One region of the Colwellia sp. 20A7 genome, then DNA from elsewhere that is predicted to be linked to it. Evidence: riboswitches for the same ligand, from Rfam matches in the RefSeq annotation. Region 1 holds a riboswitch; the other holds the start of a gene.
The links. Region 1 has a riboswitch for cyclic di-GMP ahead of GQS55_RS01335 (MotY family protein). Riboswitches for the same ligand answer to the same signal wherever they lie in the genome.

Region 1 (3,467 bases):
AAGCACTTGAAAAAGCATTACCGATTAATTTACAACTGAAAGTTATGCGCTTACTTTTACGTGAGCATGTTGCTTTGGGTGATATAGTAACCATTGCAGGCACTCTTATTGATAGTGTTGAAGTAACAAAAGATCCTATTTTACTTACCTCTGATGTTCGTTGCGCACTGCAACGAGTTCTGGTGAAACAAGTGATGGGTGAACGAGATGAACTAGCCGTATATAGCTTAGACGAAAAACTAGAACAAACGATGCAAAGTTCACTTGATCAAGCAATGCAGTCAGGCAAAGTGGCATTAGATAGCTTTCCGGTGGATCCTAATTTGCTCGGCCAATTTCAACGTACAATGCCAGCTATTATGGACGATATGAAAAGTAAAGGTATTACCCCTGTACTTATAGTGATTCCACAGTTACGACCTTTATTAGCTCGTTATGCTCGTTCGTTTACCAAAGGTAGCTTAAGTGTATTATCTTATAATGAAGTACCGGATAATGTGAGAGTGAATATTATTGGATCGTTAGGTTAGTATCCGTACTATATTTTAGGGGAAGGTTTTGCGTGAATGGCAGAGCCTAAATATAGTAGATTAACGCTTGTTTTTATTTTTTAGTATTGGCTTATTAGCATTCACTTAGTTGTCACACTTTTACATTATTGTGGTAGTTGTTTGCTAATGTGTTATTTGTTAAAAATAATGCTTGTTTAATTCACTTTATTAAAAAGCTATTAATTACAATACATTAAATATAAAGTAAATATAAAGTAAATATAAAGTAAATGCGAATTATGTATGAATATTTGATAGTAGATGATTGCAATTCAGCCGCCGTTACTTATAATGAATGAATCGAAATAGTAATTAATAGCTATTTTTTATGGAATCGGGTAGGAATAAACTAAGAAAATTAAATAGCAAACTATTTGAAAGAATAGGACGCAAAGCTTCCAATCTAAAGCTTAATTATTAAGTCAAGATTGTGGGAGTTACATTAACTTAGCGGTAGTTTTCATCTCACCTATATATATATGTGATGTTCCGCTTATTGCTAGTATTTTACAAGGAACGGGTACATAAATGTTAAATTGTTTCCCTCAATTTTTTAGTTTTATTCTATTTTTTTCAACCTTATTATTTACGCAGCAAAGTAAAGCAGAGCGTAACATTCAACAAACCTACGAAGACAGCACTTGGCAAGTCAGTGGTGATTCTTTTCATTGTCAGTTAACACAAACCATTGATGAGTACGCACAGCTGAGTGTAACATCTAAAGCAGGTGAGCCTCAAAACTTGAGTCTTCAGTGGTTATTAACTGATCGCGAAATTACCAATGTGCAAGTGTTTGCACGCCGAGCAGATTGGCAACCAGCACAAATATCACCTCCTAAGATAATGTTTAATTCATCTGAAATAGAACAGCAACAAGTTTATTTTTACTCAGGCATTGCCTCGTTATTACGAGTGATTAAACAAGGTTTTTGGCTTGATGCTATTATTGGCTTTGGTGATGAAGAGTTACGTTTAACGTTTGCAAATACGTTTAGTGATAATGTGATTTCAAAGTATCAAGCTTGTCGTCACCAGCTTGCGCCATTATCGTGGGATCAAGCACGAGATCATGGTTTTGAATTTGAATTGGGTGAGCGAATAGTAAAAAAACAGGCAGACATTACTTTTTTAAAAAATTTAGCGCGATATATAGCATTAGATCCTAACGTTGAAAAAGTCATGATAGATGGCCATACTGATGATGTAGGTTCACCACTGGCAAATAGATTGCTTTCTAAAGAACGAGCAGATGATGTAGCTGCTCGTTTAGTCGAATTTGGCTTGTCAGAAAATATGCTAGAAGTGCGTGCACATGGTCAGCGTTATCCTGTTGCTAACAATAGTACAATTCTTGGGAAATCTTCAAATCGACGAGTATTAGTTCGTTTATTTAGACGCTCAAATTGATTTCGACCAAGGAGAAAATGATGGATCAAAAATACCTATTGTGGTTTGCACACACAAAACCTAGTCGAGAAATTGAAAATACTGTAAGTGGTGAAAACTTTAAACTGTTACATACTAACTCACTTCCCGATGCAATTAGTTATTGTTTAGACTTAAAGCCTCAGCTGATTTTTATTGATGCTGATAATGATCAAATGTCACTCGTTGACTTAGTAACATTAGTTCGTAGAACTTGCAAAAATGGTCAAATAATATCACTTGTTGACTCCTCCCAAAGTGAGCTTGCTTCCCTGTCATTAAGTAAGGGCGGCGCAGTTGACTTTTTACTTAAACCTTTTTTTCCTGAACAGCTTAAATTAACTATCCGCAATGCTGAGTCTATGAAGCAAGGAGCAGAAGGTTTAATTGCTGTCTCTAATAAATCTCAACAATTGTTACGTTTAGCCAACCGTGCAGGGCAGACTAATGCAAGTGTGTTGATTATGGGAGAATCAGGAACGGGCAAGGAGAAATTGGCGCATTTTATTCATAAGGCGTCTGCTCGTGCAGATAAACCTTTCGTTGCTATTAATTGTGCAGCAATTCCAGAGAATATGCTTGAGTCAATGTTATTTGGCTATAACAAAGGTGCTTTCACTGGGGCTACTAGTAATCAAGTCGGTAAGTTTGAATTAGCTAACGGTGGGACGATTGTATTAGATGAAATTTCTGAATTACCATTAGAACTTCAAGCTAAGTTATTAAGAGTTATTCAAGAACGAGAAGTCGAGCGATTAGGCAGTCATCAACGTATTAAGCTTGATATTAGAATTATAGCTTCTTGTAATAAGCCGTTGCGAGAGCAAGTAGAAAAAGGTTTGTTTAGAGAAGATTTATTTTATCGTTTAGATGTTTTACCCCTTAGTTGTCCAACGCTTAGAGAGCGCTCTGAAGATATAATCCCATTAGCAAAACATTTTATTACTAAGTATGGATCAGAGAAGTTTAGTTTCAGCCCACAAGCTGAAGATATTTTACTTTGTTACAACTGGCCGGGTAATGTTCGTGAGTTAGAAAATGTGATTCAAAGAGCGATTGTCATGGCTAGAGGAGCAGAGATCCAAGTTGATGATTTGAATTTACCTCATTGTTTTCAACAAGCAGCAAAAATTTGTGCTAGCCAGTTAAGAAGTAATAAGAAACAAGCGGAATTTGATTATATATATGATTTATTAGGTCGCTTCAAAGGACACAGAAAACAGACTGCAGAGGCTCTAGGTGTTAGTACTCGTGCACTAAGATACAAACTTGCTGCTATGCGTGAAAATGGCATCGATATAGATGCAATAGCTTAAATTTAAGGAATTAAAAATGTCACCAATTGAAAGCCAAAGATTAATGCTGGGTAAAATGACTGATATGCAGCAAATTGCGACTGATCGTATTATGCCTGCTGATATTACTGCAGATCGAATTATGTCTACTGAGATTAATACGCAGTTTTATGGAAGTAGTGATTCTATTAGTGGA
Region 2 (3,467 bases), 1.7 Mb from region 1:
AACCAGGTAATAGTGTTTTACCGTGACCGTCAATTTCTTGAACGTCTTGCATAGGCAATTTATCATCACTAGTAAATAGTTGATCTATTTTATCATCAGTAAACTGCATGGCTGAAAATTGTATAAGATCACCTGTTTTATTTAATGTATAGCCATTAATATTTTTCAGTAATGTTGTTTGTGAAAATGTTGGGAAGTGTACAATAGTGAGTAAGGTAAAAAGTATAATTTTTTTCATTAGTACAAACCTAGGTTTAAGAGGGCGTTTTTATATTAAAACATAAGCCTTGATAGGTACATTCATTTTGGCTGTTTGTTTAGGTGGTTGTTTTAGCTATTTGTTACCGTATATAAGTTTAAAAAATGTCTGATTTGGTTTTCTTGTTCCATGGCATCATTAAACCCTAGTTGTATTAGTTCGCTGCAGAAGTTTTTTTCAAACAGTAAGTAACTAACAAGACTTGATTCAGCATCATTATTAATACCCGCGCTACGTAAGAGAACTCTTACAGGTAAGGGTAAATCGTCATAATAGTTTCGTGCAATAGTATTAAAGTCACTACTTGGATTGATAATGAAACTATCGATATGCTTTAAGCCTTCAACATTTTCTTTTTTACTTTTGGGGATTAGTTTTAAGGTTTCATTTATACGGGCCATACGCTCTAAATCACTATTCATAGTGTCAGCGAATATGGAATCTAATAAATGGCCAGCAATAGTTGCTGCTGTAGGTGGGTGAGGGGTATTTTCATTAGCATATATAGGCTCTTTGGGTTGCTCAACACCGATAATAAAAATACGCTTAGCACCTAAGTGAATAGCAGGACTAAGGGGTGATAATTGATGCACTGAGCCATCGCCAAAGTGGTTTTTTTTAATCTTCACCGAAGGAAATACTAAGGGAATAGCTGCTGAAGCCATTAAATGTTCAGTATTAAGTTGAGTTGCTTGACCACAACGCTTTTCTCTATTCCAAGGAGCTATATTATCATTAGCTTGAAAAAAGCTGATAGAGTTACCTGTACTATAACTTGATGCGGTGACTGAGGTAGCAGATAGGTACCCCTGTAAAATATTATTATCAATACGCTTAAAATTCATCACCGAGTTTAATAGGTCACGAAGCGGTTCATTGTTTAATAAACTACGAGGTAATTTATTAGCATAATCAGCTTGAAAGTTTGCGAACATAGCTTTACCTATATACCCAAAAACACCTCGGGTATTATTATGATAAATTTTACTGGTATCGAGGTTTTTCCACACCCACTCAAGCTTTTTTACCCCTAAGTGAAAGCATGACGCATAACATCCTAAGGCTGTGGTATTTATTGCCCCTGCAGAAGTTCCACATAAAATAGGGAAGGGAATAGCATGATTTCTAGGTACGAATTTAGCGATAGCTGAAAGAACACCTACTTGATAGGCTGCTCGAGCCCCACCACCAGTTAGTACTAAAGCGTTTTGGGTGGCAACATAATTATGTCTTCTAGTCATCGATGATTATCTTGAATTAAAGTGTTGATTAAGATGTTGTTTGTCAATTGCAACTATAAGTGTTTTTATTTGATACTGCTAGCCTAAGGGGGAAAGTTAGCCGAAAAAAAACCAGCAGAAGCTGGTTTTTTAAAATGACATAGAATTATTAACAATTAATCTTCTACTTGTCACTATTTGCACCTAAAAGATGTAATAATTAAGTAGTTTTCTTATCTGAAAATAATTTATTAGCTGCTAACACGTTCGTTAGCAACATCAATCAATGGTTTCGATCCAGTTTGCAACAATGCTAAGTTAGCAGAAACAACACTCTTTGGTAATTTAGAAATCATCAAAGATCCTGTTTCTACAGAACCACTTGTTGATGCAAACTCTAATAAGTTCTGGCCATTACACTCAATGCCGTCGAAAATACGACGAATTTTTAATTTATTCATTTTTAAAAATGAACGCATGCGTTTCTTGTCATCAGCAGCCACATACTCACATATGCTTTGTGCAATGTTCGTCGCTTGTGCTTGAGGTGTCGATACAACAGACGTTAAAGTTAAAATAGTGATGGTTGAAGCTATTAATAATTTTTTCATTTTAGTAACCTTTAATTTAAATGGATTATTAAAAGAAAAAACCACGGGATGTACCTATGAACGAGGTGACTCCGCTGCCGTAGATTATCCAGTATTAGAAAATCCCGTAGGCCGGTGGTTTTGCGTCGCATACTTTCATATGCTTTGCCTTTTCTTTGTCAAATTTAATTATCTCTAATATTTATTATAAATGCAAATTTCATTTAGTTTATTGTTATATAAGAGAATAACATATTATAAGTATTACTTATTAAGGCAAAAAATTTAATAAATTTAAGTTGAGACATTATACTTACAACATGTTTACAATCTTGTTACATAAGGCCGAAGTATATTTGTAATTGAGGTATGTTTCTTTTATCAAAGTATAATTATTTTAAGTTAACTAATTATACTTTGAACTTTACTAATTCAAGACTAAAACTGCATTTCAGGTGTATTCTCATGTACAACTAATTCACCTTCAGTTAGTTTTATTATTTCTTCAACAGATACGCCAGGTGCGCGCTCTAACAAGTGAAATTTTCCTTCTTTTATTTCTATATATGCTAAATCTGTTAGCACTTTTTTTATACAGCCTTTTCCCGTTAATGGTAGCGTACAGTTTTTTAATAATTTAGACACACCATGCTTTGATGCATGAGTCATGGTAACAATAATATTATCAGCACCAGCTACTAGGTCCATTGCGCCACCCATACCTTTAATGAGTTTTCCTGGGATCATATAAGAAGCAATATTACCATTTACATCAACTTCAAAAGCCCCAAGTACGGTTAGGTCAACATGTCCACCACGGATCATGGCAAATGATTCGGCCGAATCAAAAAGAGAAGCACCTGTTGCCATAGTAACCGTTTGTTTACCTGCATTAATAAGATCGGCATCAATTTCGTCTTCAGTGGGAAATTGTCCCATTCCTAATAAGCCATTTTCAGATTGAAGCATAACCTCAATCCCTTCAGGTACGTAATTAGCGACAAGGGTTGGAATACCAATGCCTAGATTAACGTAATAACCATCTTGAAGTTCTTGGGCTACACGTTGTGCAAGTTGTTCTCTGGAAAGCGCCATTATTTATCTCCTCTAGGGTAACAGCTGCGTTTATTGTTTTTATCGACAATCGCAGTTAGCTATCAACCTGTTAATTATTGTTCAACTTAGTTCTATGAGCGGGTAGTGCGTTGTTCAATGCGTTTCTCGAAGGTGCCTAAAATTAGTCTATCGACATAAATTCCAGCAGTATGAATTTGATCTGGATCTAGCTCGCCGGGTTCGACAATTTCTTCAACTTCAACAACGGTTATTTTACCTGCGGTTGCTGCCATTGGATTAAAATTACGTGCTGTTTTTCTAAAAACCAAGTTACCGTATCGA

Region 2: another riboswitch for cyclic di-GMP. It lies ahead of GQS55_RS08555 (DUF3718 domain-containing protein); the one in region 1 lies ahead of GQS55_RS01335 (MotY family protein).

What each region holds. Positions count from the first base shown of each region.
Region 1 is NZ_CP047130.1:312,158-315,624, forward strand. It holds gene flhA (flagellar biosynthesis protein FlhA) at 1-530, shown strand, start outside; cyclic di-GMP riboswitch class I at 906-996, shown strand; gene GQS55_RS01335 (MotY family protein) at 1,080-1,958, shown strand; gene GQS55_RS01340 (sigma-54-dependent transcriptional regulator) at 1,979-3,292, shown strand; gene GQS55_RS01345 (flagellar hook-basal body complex protein FliE) at 3,309-3,467, shown strand, end outside.
Region 2 is NZ_CP047130.1:1,968,714-1,972,180, forward strand. It holds gene GQS55_RS08545 (amidohydrolase) at 1-238, opposite strand, end outside; gene GQS55_RS08550 (patatin-like phospholipase family protein) at 331-1,500, opposite strand; gene GQS55_RS08555 (DUF3718 domain-containing protein) at 1,731-2,090, opposite strand; cyclic di-GMP riboswitch class I at 2,152-2,249, opposite strand; gene GQS55_RS08560 (3-oxoacid CoA-transferase subunit B) at 2,508-3,164, opposite strand; gene GQS55_RS08565 (CoA transferase subunit A) at 3,257-3,467, opposite strand, start outside.